Novosphingobium sp. G106: one gene and its partner. The protein of the gene in region 1 binds, or shares a complex with, the protein of each later gene. Links are inferred from orthologs where the notes say so. Each region holds a gene or a part of one and is shown in the gene's direction. Other genes may lie near its edges. The genes, in order: dapF and KRR38_RS04370.

What was found.
Region 2: the proteins of dapF (region 1) and KRR38_RS04370 are in contact, whole or in part, in a solved structure (PDB 5YGU), measured with the Escherichia coli proteins. The link is inferred for Novosphingobium sp. G106 from one-to-one orthologs.

Annotation. Positions count from the first base shown.
Region 1 is NZ_JAHOOZ010000001.1:1,686,073-1,700,293, forward strand. Bases 5,625-8,544 are described here. They hold dapF (diaminopimelate epimerase), read left to right. Parts: upstream 5,625-6,635; coding sequence 6,636-7,454; downstream 7,455-8,544. Other genes in these bases: KRR38_RS08015 (hypothetical protein), read right to left, coding at 5,625-6,462; KRR38_RS08025 (MiaB/RimO family radical SAM methylthiotransferase), read left to right, coding at 7,451-8,544. Outside these bases: KRR38_RS07990 (CsbD family protein), read right to left, coding at 117-299; KRR38_RS07995 (EVE domain-containing protein), read right to left, coding at 385-834; KRR38_RS08000 (isopenicillin N synthase family oxygenase), read left to right, coding at 895-1,830; KRR38_RS08005 (bifunctional diguanylate cyclase/phosphodiesterase), read left to right, coding at 1,927-3,624; KRR38_RS08010 (aspartate-semialdehyde dehydrogenase), read left to right, coding at 3,865-4,914; more of KRR38_RS08015, read right to left, coding at 4,963-5,624; more of KRR38_RS08025, read left to right, coding at 8,545-8,623; signal recognition particle-docking protein FtsY, read left to right, coding at 8,620-9,543; KRR38_RS08035 (inner membrane-spanning protein YciB), read left to right, coding at 9,545-10,192; KRR38_RS08040 (urate hydroxylase PuuD), read left to right, coding at 10,336-10,908; KRR38_RS08045 (peptidylprolyl isomerase), read left to right, coding at 10,990-11,646; KRR38_RS08050 (potassium transporter Kup), read right to left, coding at 11,643-13,574; KRR38_RS08055 (tetratricopeptide repeat protein), read right to left, coding at 13,677-14,221. UniProt on the Escherichia coli protein: Involved in the succinylase branch of the L-lysine biosynthesis and in the biosynthesis of the pentapeptide incorporated in the peptidoglycan moiety. Catalyzes the stereoinversion of LL-2,6-diaminopimelate (L,L-DAP) to meso-diaminopimelate (meso-DAP).
Region 2 is NZ_JAHOOZ010000001.1:932,116-946,235, reverse strand. Bases 11,196-14,014 are described here. They hold KRR38_RS04370 (RNA pyrophosphohydrolase), read left to right. Parts: upstream 11,196-12,273; coding sequence 12,274-12,756; downstream 12,757-14,014. Other genes in these bases: KRR38_RS04360 (RsmB/NOP family class I SAM-dependent RNA methyltransferase), read right to left, coding at 13,501-14,014; KRR38_RS04365 (tetratricopeptide repeat protein), read right to left, coding at 12,947-13,489; KRR38_RS04375 (2-oxoacid:acceptor oxidoreductase subunit alpha), read right to left, coding at 11,196-12,022. Outside these bases: KRR38_RS04435 (glutathione peroxidase), read right to left, coding at 1-392; KRR38_RS04430 (hypothetical protein), read right to left, coding at 392-664; KRR38_RS04425 (ABC transporter ATP-binding protein), read right to left, coding at 744-1,418; KRR38_RS04420 (lipoprotein-releasing ABC transporter permease subunit), read right to left, coding at 1,411-2,652; KRR38_RS04415 (hypothetical protein), read left to right, coding at 2,856-3,149; purF (amidophosphoribosyltransferase), read left to right, coding at 3,342-4,811; KRR38_RS04405 (SDR family NAD(P)-dependent oxidoreductase), read left to right, coding at 4,823-5,533; KRR38_RS04400 (PilZ domain-containing protein), read left to right, coding at 5,617-5,976; KRR38_RS04395 (cyclopropane-fatty-acyl-phospholipid synthase family protein), read right to left, coding at 5,984-7,231; KRR38_RS04390 (metal-dependent hydrolase), read right to left, coding at 7,274-8,188; KRR38_RS04385 (phosphatase PAP2 family protein), read left to right, coding at 8,294-9,019; KRR38_RS04380 (2-oxoacid:ferredoxin oxidoreductase subunit beta), read right to left, coding at 9,021-10,064; more of KRR38_RS04375, read right to left, coding at 10,061-11,195; more of KRR38_RS04360, read right to left, coding at 14,015-14,120. UniProt on the Escherichia coli protein: Master regulator of 5'-end-dependent mRNA decay.

The DNA of each region.
Region 1 (14,221 bases):
AATCTTCACCATCGTACCAGCCGGTTAACCACGGTTCTTGCGGACATCCCGAATTGGAACACAACGCAAAAGGGCCGCCCCGAGGGACGGCCCTTCCTAATTCCGGATGATTCGGATCAGATGCTGTCGCCGAGAGCACCCTTCACCTTGCCGACCGCCTGCTGAGCCTCGCCCTTGCGCTCCTGCGCGACGCCTTCGGCCTTCTGCGCAGGGTCGTTCCGAGCCTTGCCGACGGCTTGCTTGATGTTGCCAGCGGCTTCGTTCGCGAGGCCCTTGGCCTTGTCCTTGAGCTCACCCATAACAAATAACTCCTTGTAATCACGAAGAGATCAGATCTCGCCCTGTGATTGAAGGAACGTTAGGCCCAAGGATTGGTTCCTCGGCTCAACGCTTTGCCATATCCAGGATATAGTCCCACTCGCTCGGCCGCACCTCGGCTACCGACAGCCGCGACTGGCGCACGAGTTCCATGTCGGCGAGCGCGGGATCGGCCTTGATCTCCTTAAGCGTCACCGGCCGCTTGAGCTTCTGGACCGGCTTGACCTTGACCGCCGCCCACTTGCCATCGGGATCGGTCGGATCCTTGAGCCCCGGCTTGCTGATCGTGACGATGCCGACGATCTCCAGCCCCTCGTTCGAGTGATAGAAGAACGCCTTGTCGCCCTTCTTCATCGCGCGCAGGTTGTTCGCCGCACGGTGGTTGCGCACGCCGTCCCAGGTCCCCTCGCCCTCGGCGACGAGATCGTCCCAACTATAGGCGTCGGGCTCCGACTTCATCAGCCAGTAGCGCGGCTCCGCTTTCCCCGCTTCTTTCTCCTGTGCGCTTTTCGTCATGCTTTCCCGTCCGTTTGTCAGTAGGGAGCGGCCATAACGCCCAATTCCGGACTCTGCCACATGGACCTCGATACTCTCCCCGTCTTGAGCCTCGCCGATACGCCGGCACGGTTCTCGGACGACATCGGCGCCAGCTTCCGCGCCTTCGGCTTCGCGCTGGTCAAGGATCACGGCATCGACGCCGCGCTGATCGCCGAGGCATGGCGGCTGACGGCCGAGTTCTTCGCGCTGCCCGAGGCGGAGAAGCGCAGCTACTTTATCGAGGGGCAGGCCGGCGCGCGCGGATACACGCCGTTCGGAACCGAGATCGCCAAGGGCGCGAAGTTGCACGATCTCAAGGAATTCTGGCACGTCGGCCGCGACCTCCCCGCGGGTCATGCCCTCGCCGCCTCGATGCCCGCCAACGTCTGGCCTACCCGTCCGGCGGATTTCCGCGAAACCTTCGAGGCACTCTTTGCCGAGTTCGACCGGGTCGGCGCGCTGATCCTCTCGCGCATCGCGGTCCACCTCGGCCTCGCCGCCGACTGGTTCGAGCCGGCGATCGAGGACGGCAATTCGGTGCTGCGCCTGCTGCACTATCCGCCTGTCCCCGCCAGCGAGAGCGGCGCGATCCGCGCCGGCGCGCACGAGGACATCAACCTCATCACCCTGTTGCTCGGCGCCGAGGAAGCCGGGCTCGAATTGCTGGGCAAGCAGGGCGGGTGGCTGTCCGTATCGCCGCCCGAAGGCGCGCTGGTGGTCAATATCGGCGACATGCTGCAGCGGCTGACCAACCACGCCCTGCCCTCTACTACGCACCGCGTGCGCAACCCTGCCGGTGAGCGGGCCACGCACAGCCGCTATTCGATGCCCTTCTTCCTCCACCTGCGCAGCGACTTCCGCTTCGAGACGCTGCCGCAATGCGTCAGCGCGGACAATCCCGACCGCTATCCTGTCTCTATCACCGCCGACGATTACTTGCAGGAACGCCTACGCGAGATCGGTCTCAAGAAGTAAAAAGCCGTAAACCACACCAGTTTTCAGTCCGTTTAACCGAAATTTCAGACCAATTGCCCTAAACCGACCCGATTACGGCGGAAAAGGCACGTGGGATTGGCTGACGACAACCTCAGTCCAGGCGAAACGAAACGAGCGGCCAAGCGTAGCCGCGCCCGTTGGTTCGGTGCGGCCGAACGCGACATCATCGCGCTCGGCATCGCCACGGCCGCCATCATCATGTTCGTCGGCACCGGCGGCGCCGTCATCCCGCAGGTCATCCGTTCGCTCGCGGGCCTCGGGCTCGGCCCCGACAAGGCGCTGACCAATGCCCTGCTGCTCAACGTCGCGCTGATCATCTTCGGCTGGCGCCGCTATCGCCAACTCAGCGAGGAAGTGCGCGAGCGGCGCCATGCCGAGACCCAAGCCAAGCTCCTGGCCGAGACCGATGCGCTGACCGGCTGCCTCAACCGTCGCAGCGTCGGCGAGGCGACGGCCAATCTCATGGCCACCAGCGCCGAGCGCGGCGAAGTCGTCGCGCTGATCATGATCGATCTCGACAACTTCAAGCAGATCAACGACTTCAACGGCCACAGTACGGGCGACCAGGTGCTCCGCGAATGCGCCCAGCGCGCCGCCGCGCTGATGCCGCCCCGCGCGGTCCTGGCACGGCTCGGCGGCGACGAGTTCGCCTGTATCGTCCCTTTCGATCCCAAGCGGCCCGAAACGATAGACGATCTCGCCTGTGCGCTGATCGAAGCCGTGGCGCAGCGTTCGGAAGTGATCGGCAATGCGATCGAGATCACCGCTTCGCTCGGCCTCACCCGCAGCGATTTCCCGCGCGGAGACGGTGAAGCAGTGGCCGACGCCCAGACGCTGCTGCACATGGCCGACATCGCCATGTACCACGCCAAGCGCCGCGGCCGGAATCGCTACTTCTGGTTCGACGCGCCGATGCAGAACGACCTGCGCTTCCGCCGCGAGATCGAACAGGGCATCCGCCGCGGCGTGCGCCTGGGTGAATTCGTTCCGTTCTACGAGCAGCAGATCGACCTCGCCACGGGTGAACTCACCGGTTTCGAGATGCTTGCCCGCTGGAATTCGCCGACGCTGGGCATAGTCAGCCCGGAGATCTTCATCCCGATCGCCGAGGAGATCGGCGCGATCGCCGAACTGTCCGAAAGCGTCATCGCCCAAGCGCTCGAAGATGCGAAGGCCTGGGATTCGCGGCTGACCCTGTCGGTCAACATCTCGCCGCTGCAGATGCGCGATCCCTGGTTCGCCCAAAAGCTGCTGAAACTGCTGCTCGAAGCCAATTTCCCGCCGAACCGGCTCGAGATCGAGATCACCGAAAGCTGCTTGCACGAGAATATCGCCGAAGTGCGCACGCTCGTAACCAGCCTGAAGAACCAGGGCATCCGCATCAGCCTCGACGATTTCGGCACCGGTTACAGCTCGCTGGCGCAGCTGCGCAGCCTGCCGTTCGACCGGATCAAGATCGACCGCATGTTCGTGACCAACCTGACCGACAACAGCGACAGCGCCGCGATCGTCGACGCGGTCACGCGGCTCGGCAAGGACCTCGGCCTGCCGGTCACCGCCGAGGGCATCGAGACCAAGGAAATCCTCGCGCGCCTGATGCAATACGGCGACATCAAGGGCCAGGGCTTCCTCTACGGTCAGCCGCAGCCCGCCAGCGTCACCCGCGAACGCCTGGCCAGCCTTGACCTGCTGAACGAGCAGGACGACAAGAAGACCGCGATCGCCCGCTACTCCTCGGACCTGCCCATCTCCAAGGCGGCGGGCGAATCCTGATCGCCCCGGCATGACGGCAAATCACGCGTTTACAACGACGCGGACCGACGCTATCGGGCGCGCCATGTCCATGGTGATGATTAAAACCATTAGCCCGAAGCCGACCCGCACCTGCGGGGCGGTCCGGTCGTGCCGACGGTTCAACCTTAGGCACCTGGACAAAGCCCCGCCGAAGCGCGGGGCCTCTTGCAAAGCAAGCCAAAGCATCCCGCGCCTCCGCACAGAAGGAGACGCATTTTCATGAACTACCTCGATAACACCACCGGCCGCTACACAGTCGGCGTGGTCGGCGCGACGGGCCTCGTCGGCACGATGATGCTTGCACTGCTGGCCGAGCGGAATTTCCCGGTGGCGCAGCTGCGGCTATTCGCCTCGGCGCGGTCGGCGGGCAAGACGATCCCTTTCGGCGGGGCCGACGTCGTGGTCGAGGATGCCACCGCGGCCGACTACGCGGGCCTCGACGTCGTCTTCTTCTCGGCTGGCGGCTCGACTTCCAAGGCGCTCGCCGAGAAGGTCGCCGCGGCCGGCGCCGTAGTGATCGACAACAGCTCGGCCTGGCGCGCGCATCCCGAAGTGCCGCTCGTAGTCGCCGAGGTGAACCCGCACGCGCTGCGCCAGATGCCCAAGGGCATCGTCGCGAACCCCAATTGCACGACCATGGCGGCCATGCCCGCGCTCAAGCCGCTGCACGATGCGGCAGGCCTGACGCGGCTGGTGGCGAGCACCTATCAGGCGGTCTCCGGCGGCGGCGTCGAGGGTGTCGAAATCCTGCGCGAACAGGTCCAGGCCGGTGCCGAGGCTTGCGCAGACCTCGCGCAGGACGGCGGCTCGGTCGATCTCGGCACGCCGCGCAAGTGGTCGGTGCCGATCGCCTACAACGTCGTGCCGCTCAACTACGTGCTGGGCGAGGACGGCTATACCGAGGAAGAGCTGAAGCTGCGCGACGAGAGCCGAAAGATCCTGGAGATCCCGGGCCTGCGCGTCGCCGCGACCTGCGTGCGCGTGCCGGTCTTCACCGGCCATTCGATTGCGCTGAACGTCGAGTTCGAGCGCCCGCTTTCGCCCGAAAAGGCGCTGGAGCTGCTCGGCCAGGCACCGGGCGTGGTCGTTACCGAGGTACCCAACCCGCTCGAAGCCGCGGGCAAGGACCCGGTCTTCATCGGCCGCGTCCGCCGCGACATGTCGGCCGACAACGGCCTGACGCTGTTCGTCGCCAACGACAACCTGCGCAAGGGCGCGGCGCTCAACGCCGTGCAGATTGCCGAGGTGTTGATCAGCGGGAAGTTCTAGGAAATTCGAAGCCAGGCGCGGTCCCGGCCGCGCCTGGCTATTCGCTTGTTATCTCCCCGAAACCAGGACGTTGAAACTGCGCGTGCCGCCTGCGCGATCGGCGGCAGCTCTCACATCGGCGCGGCGCTTGAGCGCCGCGAGCGCTTCAGCCGAAGGATCGGCCGGATAGGTCGCGGGCGGTGGTGCATAGTCGCTGAGGTCCAGCAAAGCCTGAACACGTTGGTTAGGCGTTTCGAGCCGCTTGATCACCGACGCCGCCGCGGCATCAACATCGCCCATGCAGAGCTCAAGATCTGTCACCAACTCCGGCCCCTCGGCAAAATGATCGCGCAAATAAGCGAGATCGGCCTTGGCATCCGCAAGCCTGCCCAACCGGTAGCTGGCGCAACCACGATTGTCGCGGAACTGCATCATGCCCACCAGGCTGCCCTTGATGCTGCCGGCCGCGATAGGCGCGAGCGTTTCGATCGCATCCGCCGGATGTCCGAACACGAGTTGCAGGCCCGCCATGTTGATCGTCTGGCTGATGTTCGGCTGGCCATACTCGTTCAGGGCCTTGCCCTGCGAATAGGCTTCGATCGCTTCCGGGTAGCGTCCCAGCTGGGCATAGGCGCGCGCCTTGCTGTCCCACCACCAAGGCAACAGTTCGTCCTTGTCCGCGTAGGCCGGCGCCCCCGCCTTGAGCGGATCGATCACTTCAAGCGTGCGAAGTGCTTCCTCGCCTTTTCCCAGCCACAGCAGGTCGGTCACAACGTTGATTTGCGGGCGCATCACGTTGGCGTGCGCCGCCGCGATTTCTCTCATTCGCGCCATGTGCCTTTCGACAGATGAGCGCGCATCGTAACTGGCAGGCAGCAGCGCTTTCAGCCGGGTGTCGACGCTAATGCCCATGAGCGCGCCGGGGCTGTCGATCAGAGCCAGCATCGCGGCCGCGCCATCCTTGTCGCCCGCGTCGGTCAGAATGCCGGCATAGCCTTGGCGGAACCCGTCGATCGACGATCCGATCCGGGCCTCGCCCAAGACGTAAGCCGGATTGGTGAGGACGGCGAGCAATCGCCGCGTCAAGGCCATGTCGCCCTGTGCCTTGAGCGAAAGATAGGTCCTGGACCATGTACCGATCGAAATCGCCATCAGCGCGTCAGGCGAATTTCGCGCCATTTCCTCTACTACGGTCACCGCATCGGCTGTTCGTTTGGCTTGCCAGGTGAGTTGGAAACGCAGTTTCCAGAACTCGTTGTCGGCGCCCGAAATCCGCGTTCCCACTTCGGCATAGCGGAGCGCCAGATCGAGTTCCCGCGCGGCGAAGGCACAGAACGTCCCGATCCGATAGACATCCCGCCGCACCGGATCCGGCAGGTCGGCAAACCTGGCCGAGCCCGCCTGCTGCGCAACGATCGGAGCGGCGGCCTTGCAATCGTTGTTCTGAGCGGCCGCGGCGAGCGCCGTGAGGGCTGTCTTCTGATCATCCGGGCGCTCCGCGGCAGCGACAGGTGATGGTTGAGCCGTTGCCATCAGCAAGCCCAGCAGTAGTGCCCGGCGCAAAATCATGCCCACTCCCCGTCGACCGAATCTTGTCGTTGCAACCTGTTGACCAGAAATCCTGTAGACATCAATCGACGTTGCATCCGCCGTGGATACCCCACGGAGCATGCATTTCAGGAAGGCCGAGGCGTACCACAGCGCTTTCCCTTTGCCCCGATAGTCTCTAGAGCGCGGCCATCATGCGTGTCCCCTTCGTCAAGATGCACGGCCTCGGCAACGACTTCGTTGTGCTCGACGGGCGCGTCGAGAGCGTGCCGGGAATCGACAGCACGCTCGCCGCAGCGCTGGCCGATCGCCACACGGGCATCGGCTGCGACCAGCTCGTCCTGCTGGAGCCGTCTACGGCAGCCGACTTCCGCATGCGTATCTTCAATTCGGACGGCAGCGAGGTCGAGGCCTGTGGCAATGCGACACGCGCGATCGGCCTGCTCCACGGCGCCGCGGCGCGGATCGAGACCGCCGGCGGGCTGATCACAGCCTCGCCCGCCGAGGACGGCATCTCGGTCGAAATGGGCCAGCCGCGCTTCGACTGGGACCGCATCCCCCTTGCCTATCCGATGGATACGCTGACGATGCCCGTCGGCTGGGAGGACTTGGAGAACCCGGTAGCGGTCAATGTCGGCAATCCGCATGTGATCTTCTTCGTGCCCGACACCGACGCGGTCGACCTCGCCCGGCTCGGCGCGCTGATCGAACGCGATCCGCTGTTTCCCGAGCGGGTCAACGTCAACGCCGCCACGGTGACCGCGCGCGATGCGATCCGCCTGCGGGTCTGGGAACGCGGCGCCGGCCTGACCCGCGCCTGCGGCACCGGCGCCTGCGCCACCGCAATCGCCGCGATGCGCCGCGGCCTGACCGACCGCTCGATCACGGTCACCCTGCCCGGCGGCCCGCTGCGGATCGACTGGCGCGACGACGGCGAGATCGTCATGACCGGGGCTGCTGCGGAGAGCTTCCGGGGAACCTTCGATCCTGCCGATTACGGAGTATCGGTGTGACGCTCGAAGTCGTTTCGCTGGGCTGCCGTCTGAACCTCTCCGAAAGCGAAAGCCTGCGCGGCCTGCTCGCCGCCAGCGACAACCTGACCGTAATCAATAGCTGCGCGGTCACCGCCGAGGCGGTGCGCCAGACCCGCCAGGCGATCCGCCGCGCCCGCAAGGCCCGTCCCGACGCGCGGCTGCTCGTCACCGGCTGCGCCGCCGAGGTCGAGCGCGAGGCACTCTCAGCGATGCCCGAGGTCGACGGACTGGTGGCCAATGCGGCCAAGCTCGATCCGCGCGTGTGGAACGTGCCGCCCTCGCCGGTCGCGCCGCATCAGGGGCATACCCGCGCATTCGTCGACGTACAGAACGGCTGCGATCATGCCTGTACCTTTTGCGTGATCCCGCAGGGCCGCGGTCCGAGCCGCTCGCGCTCGGTTCAGCAGGTAATCGCCGATGTCGCCCTGCATCTCGAATCCGGCGCGCGCGAGGTTGTACTCACCGGCGTCGATCTCACTTCCTGGGGCGGTGACCTGCCCGATGGCCCGCGGCTCGGCTCGCTGGTCAGGGCAACCCTCGATGCCTTCCCGACGCTCGAACGGCTGCGGCTGTCCTCGCTCGACGGGATCGAGATCGATACGCAATTGTTCGAATTGCTCGCGGGCGAGCCGCGGGTGATGCCGCATGTCCACCTCTCGCTGCAATCGGGCGACGACATGATCCTCAAGCGCATGAAGCGCCGCCACGCACGCGCCGATGCGATCCGCCTGGTCGAAAACCTGCGCGCCCGCCGCCCCGATATCGCCATCGGCGCCGACCTGATCGCCGGCTTCCCGACCGAGGACGCGGCGATGCACGCAGCCAACCTGTCGATCATCAAGGAGCTCGACGTGGTGCACGGCCACGTCTTCCCCTATTCGCTGCGTCCCGGCACGCCGGCGGCGCGCATGCCGCAGGTCGCGCCGGCCGTAATCAAGGCACGTGCGGCAGAGCTGCGAGCGGCCGTGGCGGCGCAGCGTTCGCGCTGGCTGGCCTCGCTTGTCGGCACGCCTTTGAAGGTGCTGGCCGAACGCGACGGCACCGGCCATGCCGAGAATTTTGCGCGCGTGCGGCTACCGGACGACGCGCAGGTGTCGCATTGGCTGACAATAACGCCGCGTGCGGTGATCGAAGGAATGCTCGCATGAGCGCGGAAACCTGGAGCGACCGGCTGTTCGGCGGCTTTCGCAAGACCTCGGAACGACTTTCCGAAAATCTCGCTGGAATCGTTACGAAATCCAAGCTGGACGACGAGCAGCTCGACGAGATCGAGGATGCGCTGATCCTCTCCGACCTCGGCCCCCGTGCCGCCGCCCGCATCCGCGAACGCCTGTCGGGCGAGCGCTTCGAGCGCGGGCTCGACGACCAGGCGATAAAGGAAGCCGTCGCCGACGAAATCGCCGCAATCCTGCGCCCCGTGGCCAAGCCGCTGGAAGTCGTCGCCTTTCCGCGCCCGCAGGTGGTGCTCGTGATCGGCGTCAACGGCTCGGGCAAGACCACGACGATCGCCAAGCTGGCGCACCTGTTCCAGGAGCAGGATTACGGCGTGATGCTCGCCGCCGGCGACACCTTCCGTGCCGCGGCGATCGGCCAGCTCGCGGTCTGGGCAGAACGTATCGGCGTCCCCGTGATCCGCGGCCCCGAAGGCGGCGATCCGGCCTCTATCGTCTATGACGGGGTCAAGGCCGCAACCGAGCAGGGCATCGACGCGTTAATCGTGGATACGGCCGGAAGGTTGCAGAACAAGCGCGAACTGATGGACGAGCTCGCCAAGATTCGCCGCGTGCTTGGCCGCCTCAACCCCGAAGCCCCGCACGACGTCGTGCTGGTGCTTGACGCGACGAACGGACAGAATGCCTTGCAGCAGATCGAGACTTTCAAGGAAGTGGCAGGCGTGACCGGGCTCATCATGACCAAGCTGGACGGCACCGCGCGCGGCGGCGTGCTGGTCGCCGCAGCCGAGCAGTACGGCCTGCCGATCCACGCCATCGGCGTCGGCGAGAAGATCGACGACCTGCGCCCCTTCGACCCCGACCTCGTCGCGCGCGTCATTGCGGGAGTTGCCTGAGATGGCCGAAGCAACGAAGGAAAAGCCCAAGAGTTCGTGGATCAACCTCGTGGTCGATTTCGGCCCGCTGCTGGTCTTCTTCCTCGCCTATCGCCACTACGCGCCGCCGACAGGCGACCAGGGTATCGGCGTCGCCCTCGCCGTGACCAAGGGCACGATCGCCTTCATGGGCGCGACCGTGGTCGCGCTGATCGTCTCGCGCTGGCGGCTCGGGCATATCTCGCCGATGCTCTGGCTTTCGACCGTGCTGATCCTCGGCTTCGGTACTCTGACCGTACTGCTCGGCGATCCCTTCTGGGTCCAGGTGAAGCCGACCGCGATCTACCTGCTGTTCGCCACCGTGCTGTTCGTCGGCCTCGCCCGCGGCAAGCCAATGCTGCGCTATTTGCTGCAGTCCGCGTTCGAGGGCCTGGACGAGGCCGGCTGGCTCAAGCTTTCGCGCAATTGGGCGATCTTCTTCCTGGTCCTCGCCGGCCTCAATGAAGTGCTGCGCCAGGTGCTGAGCTTCGACGGCTGGCTGCAAGCCAAGCTGTGGGGCTTCACCACGCTGTCGTTCCTCTTTACCTTCTCGCAGATTCCCATGGTCTTGCGTCACGGCCTCGGCGAGGAGTCGAAAGACGAAGTGATTACCCACCCGCCGCACGAATAAGTGCAAAAACACACGAAAACGTGTGACATTCTCTTGCGTTGACGCAATAAACCGGCTGCCGCCGTTTCGGGTCGACCCGCGCGGCCAACAAGCTTGCAGTTTTGCTGCGCAACAAGAGCCTTCGGAATCCTAAGGGGGAAACAATGGCCAAACTATTCGGAAATCTGCACCTGGTGCTCGCAATCGGGCTCGTGCTCGCGATCGCTGTGATGATGGCCTTCGCGCCGTCTGCTCCGGTCGACGTCAACTCGGTCTTCCGCTGGCTGCACCTGTTCTTCGGCGTGCTGTGGATCGGCCTGCTCTACTACCTGAACTTCGTCCAGGTGCCGACCATGCCCAAGGTCCCCGCCGAATTGAAGAAAGGCGTCACCGGCTACATCGCCCCGAACGTGTTCTTCTTTTTCCGTTGGGCGGCACTGTTCACCGTGCTGACCGGCCTCACCATCGCTTTCGTCGACGGCTACGGCCATCAGGCACTGACCTTTACGGGCGAAGGCAACGTCAATCTGATCGGCCTGGGCATGTGGATCGCGATCGTCATGTTCCTCAACGTCTGGCTGATCATCTGGCCGGCGCAGAAGAAGATCCTCGGCATCATCGAGGCGACCGACGAGGAGAAGGCCAAGGCGACGCCGCGCGCGCTCATCGCCAGCCGCACCAACCTGCTGCTGTCGCTGCCGATGTTCTACTGCATGGTCAGCGCCAACCTGGGCTGATCGCGGCAAGTCACTTCGGGGCAAAGAGGGCGCGGCATCCGCAAGGGTGCCGCGCCTTTCGTTTTGGCGCATGATCGCGGCATGACAACACGATTCGCTCCCTTCTTCGCGCCGCTACTGCTGATGCTGACGGCCGCCGCGCCCGCTCCGAAATCCGCACCGCTGCCCGATACGGTGCGCGTAGTGATGACCACCGAACTGGGTCCGATCACGCTCGATCTCGATGCCAAGCATGCGCCGATCACCACGCGCAATTTCGTCCGCTATGTCGATCAACGCCGGTTCGACGGGATCGTGTTCTACCGCGTGATGCGGCTCGCCTGGGGGCAGCAGCCCAATGGGCTGATCCAGGCCGGCACCCGCGGCGATCCGAAGCGCGCCCTGCCGCCGATCGCGCACGAGCCGACCAGCGTAACGGGTATCCTGCACAAGGCCGGCGCTATCTCGATGGCGCGTAATGCCCCGGGCACTGCGGCCGGGGACTTCTCGATCCTGCTGTCCGACCTTTCGGGCTTCGACGCCGATCCCAATGCCGCCACCGACGAAGGCAAGGCCGGGTACGCCGCCTTCGGCTATGTTGTCGATGGCATGGACGTCGTGCGCAAGATCTACGACGTGCCGCTGTCGACAACGATGGGCGTGGGCGTGATGAAGGGGCAGATGATCGAAAAGCCGGTGCGCGTGCTCACCGTACGCCGCGTGCCGATCCCCGCAGCAGCGCCGGCTCCGGCACCCTAGATCTCGATCTGGCTTCCCAGTTCGACCACGCGGTTGGTCGGCAGGCGGAAGAATTCCATCGCGCTCGCGGCGTTGCGCAACATCCAGGCGAACAGCTTCTCGCGCCACAGCGCCATGCCGGGCTTGGCCGAGGGCAGCAGCGTCTGGCGCGAGAGGAAGAAGCTGGTTTTCATCATCTGGAACGGTTCGCCGCACATATCGACGCGCTTGAGCGCCTCGGGCACGTCGGTCTCCTCGAGGAAGCCATAGCGCATGGTCAGGCGATAGAAGCCGTTGCCCATGTCCTTGACCGAGAAGCGCTCCGCCTCATCGACATAGGGCACATCCTGGATCGCCACGGTCAGGATCACGACGCGCTCATGCAGCACCTTGTTGTGCTTGATGTTGTGCAGCAGCGCCGAGGGTACGCCGATGTTGGTCGAGGCCATGAACACCGCCGTTCCCGGCACGCGTGCCGCGCTCGAATGGGCGCTCTTGGCGAAGACCTCGATCGGGATCGTCCCCTCGGCCATATTCGCGCGCATCAGTTGGCGGCCCTTCGACCAGGTCGTCAGCAGGGTGAAGATGCCCACGCCCATCATCAGCGGCACCCAGCCGCCGTCGGGTATCTTGGTGAGGTTGGCGCCGAGATAGGCCGCATCGAGCGCGAAGAACAGCACGAGCAGCGGCAGCGCCATCCAGGGCTTCCACTTCCACAGGTGGAACAGCACGACCGCGAGCAGGAAGTTGTCGATCGCCATGGCACCGGTCACCGCGATGCCATAGGCCGCGGTCAGGTTCGACGAGCGCTGGAACACCAGGACCAGCAGGATCACCGCGATCATCAGCCCGAAGTTGATCACCGGAATGTAGATCTGCCCGGCCTGAAGGCTGGTGTGGCGGATCGTCATGCGCGGGATGAAGCCGAGCTGGATCGCCTGCTGCGTCACCGAGAAGGCGCCCGTGATCACCGCCTGCGAGGCGATGATCGCCGCCATCGAGGCGATTATCAGCATCGGCCACTGGAACCATTCGGGCGCAAGCAGATAGAACGGGCTTGCCAAAGCATCGGGATGGCGCAGCAGCAACGAGGCCTGGCCGAGATAGTTGAACACCAGAGCAGGCAGCACAAAGGCCAGCCACGAGATGCGGATTGGCTTGCGGCCGAAGTGACCCATGTCGGCATAAAGCGCCTCGGCACCGGTCACCGCGAGCACGGCCGAGCCCATCGCCAGGAAACCGCGGAATGGATCATGGGCAAACATGGACACCGCATGATGCGGGCTCAGCGCGAAGATCACCTCGGGCAACGCCGCGATGCTGAGTATGCCAAGCACCGAGATCACGGCGAAATAGAGCAGCATGATCGGGCCGAAGAAGCTGGCGACCTTGGCCGTGCCGCGGCTCTGGATCATGAACAGGAAGATGAGGATACCGACGACCAGCGGCACGACCGCGCGCCCGAGCTGCGGCTCGTAGACCGCAAGGCCTTCGATCGCCGAAAGCACCGAGACCGCAGGCGTGATCATCGAATCGCCGTAGAACAGCGAGGTCGCGAAGATTCCCAGCAGGACGATCCCGCCCGACCACTTCTTGGCGGTAACGTTCTTGTTGATCAGCGCCAGCAGCGCCAGGCTGCCGCCCTCGCCCTTGTTGTCGGCGCGCATGATCACGGTGACGTACTTCAGCGTCACGATGACCATCATCGACCAGAACATCAGGCTGACGATGCCGTAGATGTGCAGAGCATCGAGCGGCAGGCGGTGATGCCCGGCGAAGGTATCGCGCATCGCGTAGAGCGGGCTGGTACCGATATCGCCGAAGACCACGCCGATCGCACCGACAGCGAGCTTCAGCGCGCCGCCGTGGTGGCCGTGATCGTGCGGACCGTGCGCCGGCTGCGCTACCGCGGGCTCCGCCTGGGCAGTGGCGCCAGCGTCGTCCGCCATGGCTTCGCTCATATATGCGCCCCGTCGCGACATGGACTCAGCTCGCCGCAGCGCAGCAAGGTGGCGGCGCTTAGCAGCATGCGAGAGGCCCGGCAATCGTGCTCACGGGCCTGTCCCGGCTTGGGGCCCGCCTGGGATTGGCGGCATGCCCTGGGCCTGCTGCTGGCGGGCAATCAGCGCATCCAGCCTGGTCAAGCGGTCCTGAAGGTCCGCGCGCCACGGTGCATCGGGCGGCGACTTCGCCAGCAGGTCGGCCCAGAGACCCCGCGCTTCGGCAAAACGGCCCGACTGCGCCATGGCTAGGCCTAGGAAGAAGGGCGGCCCCGGATGGTTCGGCGCGGCGATCGCAGCGCTGCGATAGGCATAAAGCGCTGCGGGCGAAAGCTGCCCCTCGGCATGGCCGACAAGCGCATTGGCCAGGGCCAGCCAGGCATCGGCATCCTTGGGATCTTTATCCACTGCACCGCGCAGCACCCCGGCAGCATCGGCATATTGGCCGTGCCGTGCAAGCGCATCGGCGACGACCACCCAGTTGTTGCCTGGCGCGACCGGCTTGCCGTCGAGCGACTTGCGCGCAGCGACCAGCGCTTGCGGATCGCCTGAAATCTTCTCCACCGGCGCCTTCGGGGCACCCACCATTCCGGGGC
Region 2 (14,120 bases), 760 kb from region 1 along the record:
GTAAAGTTCCACTTGATCCCTCGCGTGCCGAAGACACCCCGTGCTTCGCCCTTGAGCCAGTCGTAAAGTGGATCCGCAGCAGGGCCGTTGACATCGATCTTGCCCATCAACGGGAAGCTTATGGCGTAGTTGAGGCTGCAGAAGGTCTCGATTTCCTCGGCACTGCCTGGCTCCTGATGACCGAACTGGTTGCAGGGAAAGCCGATCACGTCGAGCCCGTGATCGCGGTACTTGCGCCAGAGCGCTTCGAGCCCGGCATATTGCGGGGTGAAGCCGCACTTGCTCGCCGTATTGACGATCAGCACCACCTTCCCCGCCTTGTCGGCCAAGCTCAGCCGCTTGCCACTGGGCAAGGCTGCATCGAAATCTGTGATCGTCCGCGGGTCAGCCATCAGTGCGGGAAATCCGATCGGCGCGAGAGCGCGAGGATTTCGCCAATGCTGAGGCGATGGTCCCCCGCCTTCTCGATCGCGTAACCGGGCTGCTCGTCTTCGGGCAGGTTGGCGACATAGTGGACCAGTTCGGCAAGCGTCCCGTGGCGCAGCGTCTTGAGCTCGGAAAGCAGGCCGCCGCCATCGTTGCTCCGGTGCAGCGAGGCCGGATCATCCCAGCGTGGCCCGGAGTTCGAATTCGGCTCGGCCTTAATTGTGCTGGGATTGCTCATAGACGGCTCCTCTCAAAAGCGCCCTGTCCCTTCGATGTGGGCGCTTTTTCGCACGTTTCAACGCCCGCGGCGAGTCGCGCTATTCGAGCTTGCCGTCGTGCAGCCGCACCACGCGGTCCATGGCCAGCGCGAGCCGCTCGTTGTGCGTGGCGACCAGGGCCGCGCTGCCCTCTCCGCGCACCAGCTTGAGGAATTCACCGAAGACGCGGTCCGCGGTCGCCTCGTCAAGATTGCCGGTGGGCTCGTCGGCGAGAACGAGCTGCGGCTTGTTGGCGAGCGCCCGCGCCACTGCGACGCGCTGCTGCTCGCCCCCCGACAGCTGGCTCGGGCGATGATCGAGCCGCTGGCCGAGGCCGAGCGCGACGAGCAGTTCGGAAGCCCGGGCCTGCGCTTCGCCGTGCGTCTTGTCGGCGACCAGCTGGGGCAGGATCACGTTCTCGATCGCGGTGAAGTCGGGCAGCAAGTGGTGGAACTGATAGACGAAGCCGAGATGATCGCGCCGCAGCGTCGTGCGGTCATCGCCGTTCAGCGCGCTGGCATCGGTGCCGGCGATCTCGATCCGTCCCTCGAACCCACCCTCGAGCAGCCCGATCGCCTGGAGCATGGTCGACTTGCCCGAGCCCGACGGGCCTAGCAGCGCGACGATCTCCCCCGGCTGGACGGCAAGGTCGATGCCGCGCAGCACGTCGATGCGCACCCCACCCTGCTCGAAGCTACGCTTGAGCTGTGTGATCCTTACGACAGGCTCACTCATAGCGCAGCACCTGGACCGGATCGGTGCTCGCAGCCCGCAGCGCCGGATAGAGCGTCGCCGCGAAGCTGAAGACCAAGGCCATCACGCTGATCACCGCGATCTCGACCGGATCGCTGCGGCTCGGCAGTTCGGTGAGGAAGCGGATCGAGGGATCCCAGAGGTTCTGCCCCGTCGCGAGCTGGACGAGGTTCACGATCGGCTGGCGGAAATAGAGGAAGATGAAGCCCAGAAGCAGCCCCGTCACCGTGCCGAGCGCGCCGATGATGAAGCCCGTGGTGACGAATATCTTGAGCAACGAGCGCCGCGTCGCGCCCATCGTCCGCAGGATCGCGATGTCGCGCGTCTTGGCGCGTACCAGCATGATCAGCGAGGAGAGGATGTTGAACACCGCCACCAGCACGATGATCGACAGCACGACGAACATGGCGACGCGTTCGACCGCCAGCGCCTCGAACAGCGAGGCGTTGATCGTCTTCCAGTCCGTCACCACCGCCTGGCCCTGCAGCCGATCGGCCAGGGGTTTCAGCAGCGTCGAGACGTTGTCAGGATCGTTGGTCGTGATCTCGATCATGCCGATCGAATCGCCGGTCAACAGCAGGGTCTGTGCGTCCTGCATCGGCATGACGACGAAGGCCTTGTCGTAGTCATAGACGCCGATCTCGAAGATCGCCGCGACCTGATAGGCGACCTGGCGCGGCACCGTACCAAAGGGGGTCGAGCGGCCGGCCGGATTGATGATGGTGATCGTGTCACCCACCTGTGCGCCGAGGTTCTCGGCGAGCCGCGCACCGATCGCCACGTTGCTCGTGCCGGGGCGCAGGTCGATCAAGCGGCCGGAGGTCACCTGGGGCTGGATGCGGCGGATATCCTCAGGCGTGTTGCCGCGCACCAGGATCGCCTCGACACGGCCGTTGAAGGTTACCAGCAGCGGCTGCTCGATCAGCGGCGAGGCGCGCGTAACCCCGGGTGTCCTGCGCACATCGGCGAGAACGCTCTGCCAGTTGTCGAGCCGCCCGCCATAAGCCTGGATGATCGCATGGCCGTTGAGCCCGACGATCTTGTCGAACAGTTCGGCGCGGAAACCGTTCATCACGCTCATGACGATGACCAGCGCGGCGACGCCCAGGGCCACCGCGACCAGGCTGATGCCGGCGACGAGCGCAATGAATGCCTCGCCGCGCCCGGGCAGCATATAGCGCTTGGCGATCATCCATTCGAAAGGGGAGAGGATCAAGCTGAGTGCCTGTCGGATAAGCTCATGTTGGCGGCGGTCTAAGGGCTGGCGATGAGGCTGGCAAGCACGGCACGTAGAAGCCGCAGGCATAGCTTACCCCGGTGGTAACCGCGAAACTTCGCACGTGCTGAACCACACCCGTTCCGACGCCGTTAGAGCGCCGGCCCTAGTACGGTCGCAGCAGAAGGACATCGGAAACCGCCATGAAGATTTCGAGCACGACCACCACGCGCTTCGTCACCTCGCAGGAGCCCCCGCGCAAGCGCGAGCTGAGCCCGCAGAAGCCGCTGGCGGACGTACAGCCAGCTCAGTCGAAGCCCATGGCCGTGGCGGAACCGCGCAAGTTCGTCTCGCCCCAGCCTGCGCAAGCCCAGGTCACCCACTCGGTGCTGAAAGCGCGCGCCGCTGCCAACAACGACCGACCAACGATCGTTTCGTCGCCCCAGCAGGCGCACGTGGCCTACACCGCTGCTGCTCACATCAACCTCCCGTCATAGGCATCAAACCTCACTCGGCTCCGACAGGGCAAAAATCGTGAGGTCAACGGCCCCGCGCACCGACCTCTAGCGGCGCGCGGCGACCTTCGTCGGGGACGATGGTCCGACCCGGCCCTCACCTCCCCTTGCTTTCGCGGGGAACAAGGCCCAAATGCGCGAGCTACGGGCCCGCTTGCCGGACGATTCTATTCTATGAACCTGACACATCCCTTCCTCGACGCCGATGGCGACAAGCTGCGCGAGGAATGTGGCATTTTTGGCGTCATCGGCGCCAAGGATGCCGCCCCCATGACCGCACTCGGCCTGCATGCCTTGCAGCACCGCGGCCAGGAAGCCGTCGGCATGACCAGCTTCGACGGTAACGAGTTCTACTCGCGCCGCGGCATTGGCCATGTCGCGCAGGTGTTCTCCTCGGCGGAAGCGCTGGGCGAGTTGCCGGGCGCGATGGCTTCGGGCCACGTCCGCTATTCGACCACCGGCGGCTCCGGCCTGCGCAACGTCCAGCCGCTGTTCGCCGACCTCGCATCGGGCGGTTTCTCGATCGCGCACAACGGCAACATCTCGAACGCGATGACGCTGAAGCGCGACCTCGTCCAGAAGGGCGCTATCTTCCAGTCGACCTCGGATACCGAGGTGATCATCCACCTCGTCGCGACCAGCCGCTATCCGACGCTGCTTGACCGCTTCGTCGACGCCCTGCGCATGGTCGAAGGCGCCTATTCGCTGATCTGCATGACAAAGGAAGGCATGATCGCCTGCCGCGATCCGCTGGGCATCCGCCCGCTGGTCATGGGCCGCATCGGCGATGCGATCGTCTTCGCCAGCGAGACCGTGGCCCTCGACGTCGTCGGCGCCGATTTCGTCCGCCAGATCGAGCCCGGCGAGCTGGTCCAGGTCGATCACAAGGGCATCATCTCCAGCCACCGGCCGTTCGGCAATTTCTCGGCGCGGCCCTGCATCTTCGAGCACGTTTATTTCAGCCGGCCCGATTCGGTGCTCGATGGCCAGTCAGTCTACAACGTGCGCAAGCAGATCGGCGTCGAACTGGCCAAGGAATCGCTGGCCGACGCGGATATCGTCATCCCCGTGCCCGACAGCGGCGTGCCCGCGGCAATCGGCTATGCCCAGCAATCGGGCATTCCCTTCGAGCTCGGCATCATCCGCTCGCACTATGTCGGACGCACTTTCATCCAGCCTTCGGACGGCGCGCGTCACGCCGACGTCAAGCGCAAGCACAACGCCAACCGCGCGCTGGTCGAAGGCAAGCGCATCGTCCTGATCGACGATTCGATCGTGCGCGGCACCACTTCGATGAAGATCGTCCAGATGATGCGCGATGCCGGCGCGGCCGAAGTGCACATGCGCGTCGCCAGCCCGCCGACCGAGCACAGCTGCTTCTACGGCGTCGACACGCCCGAGCGCTCGAAGCTGCTCGCTGCACGGATGGACATCCAGGCGATGGCCGATTTCATCCACGCCGACAGCCTGGCCTTCGTCTCGATCGACGGGCTCTACCGCGCCGTAGGCGAAGCCGGGCGCAAGGCCGGCGCGCCGCAATATTGCGACGCCTGCTTCACCGGTGACTATCCGACGCGGCTGACCGACCTTGGCGAGCGTGAAACGCCCGACCTGCTGACGCTGCCCGTCAACCGCGTCGCGTGACGAATAAGCCTATGATCGAAGGTCCGTTTTCCGGCCAGCTGGCGCTCGTCACCGGCGCGAGCCGCGGCATCGGTGCCGCCACAGCGGAAGCACTCGCCAAAGCCGGTGCTCATGTCATCCTGACCGCGCGCACCACCAAAGGGCTCGAGGAAGTCGAGGAACGGATCTTCGCCGCCGGCGGAGCCGCGACGATCGCGCCGGTCGACCTCGCCGAGCCCGACGGCATCGCCCGTCTCGCCACGGCGATCTCGCAACGCTGGCGGGCGCTCGACATGCTGGTGATCAACGCGGCCGTGCTGCCCGAACTGACTTCGGTGCAGGACATCAGCCAGAATGCTTTCAACAAGGCCCTGACTGTCAACGTGCTGGCGACCCAGTCGCTGATCGCTAATTTCGATCCGATGCTCCGGAGGAGCTCCGATCCGCGAGTAATCGGCCTGTCGAGCTCGGTGGGCTCCAAACCGCGCGCCTATTGGGGTGCCTACGGCGCGAGCAAAGCGGCTTTCGAAGTGCTGCTCGATTGCTATGCGCAGGAGACAATGAACGTCTCCAAGCTGCGCGTCGCCATCGTCAATCCCGGTGCCACGCGGACGGCGATGCGTGCCCGTGCCTATCCGGGCGAGGACCCCGCGTCGCTGAAAACGCCCGAAGTGGTCGCGGACCGGCTGGTTTCGCTTCTTGGTCAACCGTTTAGCAGCGGACACCGCGAATCCGTTAACTAGCGCCCCGAACCTTTCCGTAACCAAATTCCGCGATGCTCCGGCGCGTCGGCTGTCGGGAGGCCGATCGGAATACGGAGCACGGGATGTCCAGCAGTTTCACTTCGCAGGATCGCTACAGCACGGCCGCGCAAGAGGATCGCTCGGCGCCGCGGACACGCATCTCGATTCCGGCTTCGCTGCGGCCCTCTGGCGGGCGCAGCTTCCAGACCGTCGTGCAGGACCTGTCGCTCTCGGGCTTCTCGGCCATGGCAATCAACCGCCTCAACCCGGGCACGCTGTGCTGGCTGACCTTACCCAACATGGAATCGATGGAAGCCGAAGTGATCTGGTGGAACAACAGCCTCGTCGGCTGCGCCTTCCATCAGCTGCTCAACCCGATCATCCACGACAACATTCTCGCGCAATGGCGCTCGGGAAACGGCATCTTCCGCTCGATCATGTGAGTTCGAGCTAGACCGGCTTGACCAGGGTGACCTGGGCGACATCGATCGCCCCGCCGCGGAAGCCGCCTTCGCAGTACATCAAATAGAAGCGCCAGAGGCGCACGAACCGGCCGTCGAAACCGGCAGGCAGACGCCCCTCCTCGACCGCACGGTCGAAATTGGCGCGCCAGATGCGCAGCGTCTCGGCATAGTCGAGCGCGAAGCCCGCGCGATCCTGCCACTGCAGCCCGCGGTCGGCAGCAAGCCGGCGGAATTCGCTCTCGCGGATCAGCATGCCGCCGGGGAAGACATAAGTCTGGATGAAGTCGGCGCTACGCGCATAGCCGTCGAATATCTCCTCGCGCATGGCGATGTACTGGACCGCGGCGCGGCCTCCGGGCTTGAGGTTACGGGCGATCGCATCAAAGAAATCGGCCCAGTATTCGCGGCCGACCGCTTCGACCATCTCGACGCTGGCGATGGCGTCGTACTGGCCGGCGACGTCGCGGTAATCCTGCTTGCGGAACTCGATGTCCGTACCTGCCGCATGGCTGCGCGCCCATTCGAGCTGCTCGTCGGACAGGCTGATCCCGGTGACTGCGACGCCTTTCCCCGCGAAATGCCGCGCCAGCGCACCCCACCCGCAGCCGATCTCCAACAGCGTCTGCGCACCTTCGAGCCGCGCCGCGATGCTGGCGATCTTGCGCTGCTGAGCCGCCTCCAGATCGTCGACCGCGCCCTCGAACCGCGCGCTCGAATAGGACATCGTCGGATCGAGCCAAGCGGCATAGAAATCGTTGCCGAGATCGTAGTGCGCGTGGATGTTGCGCAACGAGCCGGCGCGTGTGTTTCGATGCAGCTTGTGCACCAGCCGCGCCGCCAACCGCCACGGCCCGTGCGCTCGGGCAGCGTTGCCAAGCGTCACCGCATTGTCAGTGAACAGCGCAAACAGCGCGACCGGATCGGGACTGTCCCACTCGCCCGCTTCCCAGGCCTGATACCAGCCGACCGAGCCACCCGTGGCGAGCCGCAATAACGCACGCCACGATCGCAGATCGACGACAGCATGAAAGCCTGGCTCGCGACCGCCGAGCTTGCGCGTCGAGCCGTCAGGCAAGGTCGCTTCGATCGATCCTCGGGCCAATCCCGCGTCGATACGGTCGATGATCCTGTGAATGCCGCCGGACCAGATGCGCGCCAGCCACTGGGGGCCTATGCCGATCGTCCGGCCGCCCCCAACCAGCTCTGTTCCCCTGACCGACGCTTCTGCGTTCATGTGATCAATATGATCATTATTGGCTTGCCGTGCAATCGCTTGTCATGGATTGAGCTCGACGGCGAAACGGCCGCCGGTAAGGCCCAGGAAGCGCTGATCGCGAAGGACGATCGTATCGCCCTTCAATTCGGCCACGGGCATGCGCGACCAGAACAGGAAGGCCTTTGCACCTGGATTTCCGCTGACGCGCTGAGCGATACGCAGATCGTTCATGCCGATCGGCCGATAAACGCTGCGCACTCCCTCTCCACCGAACAGCGAGACTTCGAAGCTGCCGTAAACATCTTCCGTTCGCCACAACAGTTCCCGGCGCCAGAACATGAGCGGGACGGGATTAGCGATCACAACTGGCGGATGACGTTGGTCAAATCCAGGATACCGCGCGAGGTGTGCGCTGATGCCAAGGTTCATCAGCAGGTAGGCCGCGATGCCAATGAAGGCGGTCCATGCCGGTGTTCGCCAATCCGCTCGCCCAGCCCTGTCCCTCCGCCTTGACCACCACACGCCCGCACTAAGCATGGCCAGCAGCCAGGGGTCGACGATGAACAGCGCATCACCGTAGAACCAGCGGTGCGAGAACGGCTCTAGCAGGCGGATGCCGTAGCTGTTCATCCAGTCGAACAACGGATGGCTCAGGCAGGCGATATAGGCCAGCACGAGCAGCCAGCCCGGGCGCAGTGGTGCGCGATCCGAAGGACGCGTGCCTCGCCGCGTCTGCCATCGGTCGAATGCGATCATCGCGCCGGTCAACGCCAGAGGCAGCAGCAACATGGCGAGCGGCCCATGCGTCACCCCGCGCCGCATCGCCAGCGAGACCATGCCGAGCACAGTGCAGCCGGCATCGATATCGGGAACGTTCGCGGCGATGATCAGCGTCGGCATCGCCAGGCCGCTGCGGCGCTTGAGGCCCATCTGGCCGAGCAGCGCACCGACGAGGCTATGCGTCAGGTTATCCATATGCGCTTGGTGCAAGGCGCGCCCGGCAAAGGCAAGCCGACCATCCCCACCTTCCCCCGATCAAGACTTCGTGTAATGCTCGTCGGTCTCAGACGTTGTGAGCCCATGACCGACAGCACCGATCATCGCCCAGCCGAAACCGTGGTCCTGCTAGCGCGCGGCTGGCGCATCGATCCTCGCCACGCCCTGATCGCTGCGCTGCTGTGTCTGACAGGCTTTGCCGTGGTAGCGGGCCTGGTAGTGACCGGGCGCAGCGAGGCGTTCGATACCGCTGGTCTGAAACTGTGGCGCGAGGGGGTTGGACTGGCCGTGCCGCATGGGCCTGCCTGGCTGGAGGAAGCCGTGCGTGACTATACGGCGCTCGGCGGCACCTTGCTGCGCAACCTCTTCGCGCTGGGTGCGATCGTATCGCTGCTGTTCCTGAAACTGCGTCGCGAGGCCGTGTTGCTTGCCGCGACGGTGATCAGCGGGTGGATTTTCGAAGCCGTGCTGAAAGGCCTGTTCGACCGCCCGCGACCGACGATCGTGCCGCATCTGATGGATGCCGGAGGCTCCAGCTTTCCCAGCGGGCACAGCTTCAATGGGGCAGTCGTCTATATCGCGATGGCATTGGCTTTCGCCGCGATCAGCCGGCGGCGAGCTGTACGCTGGACCGTGATTGGCGTGGCGCTGAGCCTGACGCTACTGGTTTCGCTGAGTCGGGTCTGGCTGGGCGTACACTACCCGAGCGACGCCATAGCCGGATGGCTGGGCGGTGCCGGCTGGGCCTTCCTGGCCTCGGCGGTGCTCTATGCACCCGCCAAGGCCGTGGCCGACCAGAGCCGCACCTAGCTCAGAGCTCCGGCCCGTCCTCGCTGACCTTCCAGGTCTGGCCCTTGGCGAGCAGCTTGGCGAGATCGTTCGACTTGCCTGCGTTGACCTTGGCGTCCTGGCCGAGCAGCTCTTCCTCGAATGTGGGCCGCGGGTCGTCGTAGAGCACGCCGAGCGCCATCGGGAACGGGCCGAACGGCATCTCGACCAGCATGTGGGCGATCGCGCGGTTGGTGACGTCGTGGACGATCACGCCGGCCTTCTGCCAATCGCCGTCGACAACGTCGACGACTTCGAGATGGAGGTGATCGATGTTGAGCGCGATGCCCTTCACGCCGCCGGTCTTCTCGTTGCCGAACAGCATCGGTTCGCCGTTCTTCAGCCAGAGCTGGCTGCCTTCGGCACCCTTGGGCGCGGCGAAGTCCTCGAAGCGGTCCTTGTTGTAGACGATGCAGTTCTGGAAGATCTCGACGAAGGCCGCGCCCTTGTGGGCGTGGGCCGCCTTGAGCACGCCCGACAGTTCCTTCGACACGTCGAAGCCGCGCGCGACGAAGCGCGCGCCCGAACCGAGCGCGAAAGCCGCGGGCTGTGCCGGGCGGTCGACCGAACCGACGGGCGACGACGGGGATGGCGTGCCGAGGCGGCTGGTCGGCGAGTACTGGCCCTTGGTCAGGCCGTAGATCTCGTTGTTGAACAGCAGGATCTGGCAGTTCAGGTTACGGCGCAGCAGGTGCATCGTGTGGTTGCCGCCGATCGACAGGCCGTCGCCGTCGCCCGTCACCAGCCAGATGTCGAGCTCGGGATTGGCGAGCTTGATGCCCGTGGCGAAAGCCGGGGCGCGGCCGTGGATCGTGTGGAAGCCGTAGCTTTCGACGTAGTAGGGGAAGCGGCTCGAGCAGCCAATGCCCGATACGAACACGGTCTTGGCCGGATCGGCGCCGATCTCGGGCAAGGTTCGCTGCACGGCCTTGAGGATCGCGTAGTCTCCGCAGCCCGGGCACCAACGGACTTCCTGATCGGACTCCCAATCCTTGAGAGTCGTCTGGATGGGGGTCATGTCGTTCATGGATTCACCGCTTTGATGCTGGGGAGCTGGACGTCGTCGGCATCGACTTCGCCGCCCTCGTTGCCCGGTACGCCGTCGAAATAGGCGCCAATCGCTTCCTGGAGTTCGGCGATCGTGAACGGCTGGCCGCTCGTCTTGGTCAGCGGGCGCGCATCGACCAGGAACTGGTCGCGCAGCACCGTCTTGAACTGGCCGGTGTTCATCTCGGGGACGAGCACGTTGTCGAAGCCCTTGAGCAGCTTGCCCAGGTTCTGCGGCAGCGGCCAGATGTGGCGGACGTGGATGTGGCTGACGTCGAGACCCTTGGCGCGCATGCGGCGTACGGCCTGGTGGATCGGCCCGAAGGTCGAGCCCCAGCCGACCACCGCGAGCCGGCCCGAGGTATTGCCGAGGCAGACCTCCTGGTCGGGGATCGAGGCCGCGACGCCGTCGATCTTGGCCTTGCGGGCATCGGTCTGCGTCTGGTGGGCGAGCGGCGAATAGTCGATATTGCCGGTGTCGATCGCCTTCTCGATGCCGCCGATGCGGTGCATCAGGCCCGGGGTGCCGGCCTTGATCCAGGGACGCACGCCGCGATCGTCGCGCTTGAAAGGCAGGACTTCGCCGTTGTCGCCGTTCTTCTCTTCGAGGAAAGTCACCGGGAATTCGGCGAAGGTTGCCGGGTCGGGCACCTTCCACGGTTCGGCGGCATTGGCGATGTAGCCGTCGGTCAGCAGGATGACCGGAGTCATGTACTGCACGGCGATGCGGCAGGCCTCGATCGCGACTTCGAAGGCATCGGCCGGCGAGCGGGCGGCGATCACCGGGATCGGCGCGTCGCCGTTGCGGCCGTAGACCGCCTGGTAAAGGTCCGACTGCTCGGTCTTGGTCGGCAGGCCGGTCGACGGGCCGCCGCGCTGCGAGTTGACGATGACCAGCGGCAGCTCGGTCATGATGGCGAGGCCCATGGCCTCACCCTTGAGCGCGATACCCGGGCCCGAGGACGAGGTGACACCAAGCTGGCCGGCATAGGAGGCGCCGATCGCCGCGCAGATCGCCGCGATCTCGTCTTCCGCCTGGAAGGTGGTGACGCCGAATTCCTTCATCTTCACGAGGTTGTGAAGGATCGCCGAGGCGGGCGTGATCGGATAGCCGCCGAAGAACATCGGTAGCTTGGCGAGCTGCGCGCCGGCGACGAGGCCATAGCTGACCGCCTCGGCACCATTGACCGTGCGATAGAGGCCCGGCGGCGAAGGTGCCGGCTCGAGATGCAGCTTCTTGAGCGGACCGGCGAGCTCGGCCGTTTCGCCGTAGGCATGGCCGGCGTTGAGCGCGGCGATGTTGGCATCGGCGAGGATCTTCTTGTCGCCTTTGAACTTGGCGTTGAGCCCGTCGATGATCGGCTGGCGGTCACGGTCGAACATCCACAGGGCCAGGCCCAGCGTCCACATGTTCTTGCAGCGCAGCGCGTCCTTGTTGCCGAGGCCGAAGGGCTTCACGGCTTCCACGGTCAGCGCGCTGATGTCGAAGGCGAGCACGTCCCACTTGGCCAGGCTGCCGTCCTCGATCGGGCTGACGTCGTACTTCGCCTTCTCGAGGTTGCGCTTGGTGAACTCGCCGGTGTCGGCGATGATCAGGCCACCGGGCTTGAGTGCCGTGACGTTGGTCTTGAGCGCCGCTGGGTTCATCGCAACGAGCACGTCGGGCTGGTCGCCCGCGGTCGAGATCTCGGTCGAGCCGAAATTGATCTGGAAGGCGGAAACACCGAACAGCGTGCCCAGCGGCGCGCGGATCTCCGCCGGGAAATCCGGGAAGGTCGCGAGGTCGTTGCCGGCTAAGGCGGTGGAGAGGGTAAACTGACCGCCGGTCAGCTGCATGCCATCGCCGGAGTCGCCGGCGAAACGCACCACAACTGCTTCGGGGACGTCATTCGCGAGCGGCTTTGCCGGCTCGTCACTCTCGGCCAAAATCGTTGCCATCATTATCCTCTATGGCGGCGGTCTGTTCCTGCCGTTCCGCCCCTAGGCTCCCACCGGGGAAGCACAATTCAGAAAAACTGTCAGGCGACAAAGTGCTAGTCTCCTGCATTGAGTCCGCAAAACGCCTCTGACACCGGCTAGTCAAGCTTCAATGCCCATCATATGAGGGGTACAGTCCGTTTGTGCCCGGAATGATGACCCATGGCTGAACTTCGATTCTTAGTCCCTGCCAATGAAGGATTGCTGACGCGATGAGCGACGCATCTGCGCTGCCCTATCGTCCCTGCGTCGGCATCATGCTGGTCAACGGCGACGGGCTCGTCTTCGTCGGCAAGCGGATCGACAACAAGGAAGGCGACGCCTGGCAGATGCCGCAGGGCGGCGTCGACGAGGGCGAGGACCTCAAGCGCGCGGCGCTGCGCGAACTCGCCGAGGAGACCGGCGTCGGCGAAGAATTGGTGACGGTGATCGCCCAGACCCGCGAAGAACTGCTCTATGATCTGCCGAACAAACTCGTCGGCAAGCTATGGGGCGGCAAGTACCGCGGCCAGCGGCAATTCTGGTTCCTCATCCGCTTCGGCGGCGGCGACTCGGACATCAAACTCGACGCGCACAACCCGCCCGAGTTCAACGAGTGGAAATGGGTCGCGCCCGATACGCTGCCCGACATGATCGTGCCCTTCAAGAAGCGCGTCTATCGTGCTGTTCTGGAAGAGTTTCATGACCTGATCTAGTGGCGTAGGGAACTTCAGGAAGCTCGCACGAGTACACTATGGCAACTTTGTGTGAAGTTTCGCTGCAGGGCGCGGTTTTCAGCGGAATTCCGCGATTTCCGACGATGTCAAAGAACCCCGCGACAGTGCGGAAGTTCATGGATGTAGGAAAGCGCTGAATCCTCTCCCGTCCGCGGGAGAAGGTCGAAGGTCAATTCTCGCTGACGACCGGTTCCGGCTTCACGGCTTCGGCCGAGACCACGCGCGGCGGCGGGCCCTTGGCGATGGCGGCGGTGAGTTCGCGAGTCGCTTCGCAGTTGCTGCCGCAGAGGCCCTGGAGCCGCGCCAGGTTGCGGCGGGCCTTCTCGATCGCGCCCTTCTCGGCCAGGGCAGCGCCCTCGCCCGAAATCGCCAGCAGGTTGCTCGGCTCGGTCTTCAGCGCCTCGCGGTAGTAATGCAGCGCCTTGCCCTGCATGCCCTGGCGGCGGGTCGCCTCGGCCAGGTCGAGCAGAATGGGAATCGAGCCCGGCTGGACGGTCAGCGCCGCCTCGTAGGCATCGACCGCAGCATCGACGCGGCCGGCGCCGAGTTCGGCCTTGCCTTGCGCCATCAGAGCGGAAGCGCGGGGATCGAGCGGCTTGGCCGGCGCAGAAAAACTGACGCTGGCGGTGACTGCAACAAGCAGGGAAAGGGCGAGTGCAGCAGGCGTATAGCGCATCAACAGGTCCTTGGCCGAAGCAGCGGTCTTGGGCATTTCCGCATTTGCTAACATAGCCGGGTCAGAAGCGCGACGAAAAATCCGTCGGTTCCGTCCCGGAACGGGGTGAGCCGCAGGCCCGCGCCGCGCGGCGTGCCCGCCGGCAACATCGGCGCTGCCGCCGACCAGTCCGAATGGCGCTCAAGGAAGCCCGCGACCTGATCGACGCCCTCGGCATCGAGCAGCGAACAGGTGACATAGACGAGCCGGCCGCCGGGCCGCACCAAAGTGGCGGCGAGATCGAGCAGCCGGGCCTGCAGCGCGACATAGCGCGCAAGCTGCGCCTCGGTCAGCCGCCAGCGCGCCTCCGGGTTGCGCCGCCAGGTGCCCGTGCCCGAGCAGGGCGCGTCAACGAGTACGGCATCGGTCCTTGCCGTCCGATCGGCTAAGGCATCGGCCTCGCGGCCCGGATCGAGCAGCACGGTCTCGATGGTCGACGCCCCTGCCCGCTCCGCCCGCGGCGCTAGCCGAGAAAGGCGGGCGCGATCGGTGTCGCTGGCGAGCAAGGTGCCGCGGTTGTCCATCGCCGCGGCCAGAGCCAGGGTCTTGCCGCCGGCCCCGGCGCAGAGGTCGATCACGGTTTCCCCAGGCCGCGCATCGAGCGCCAGGCAGGTGAGCTGCGATCCCG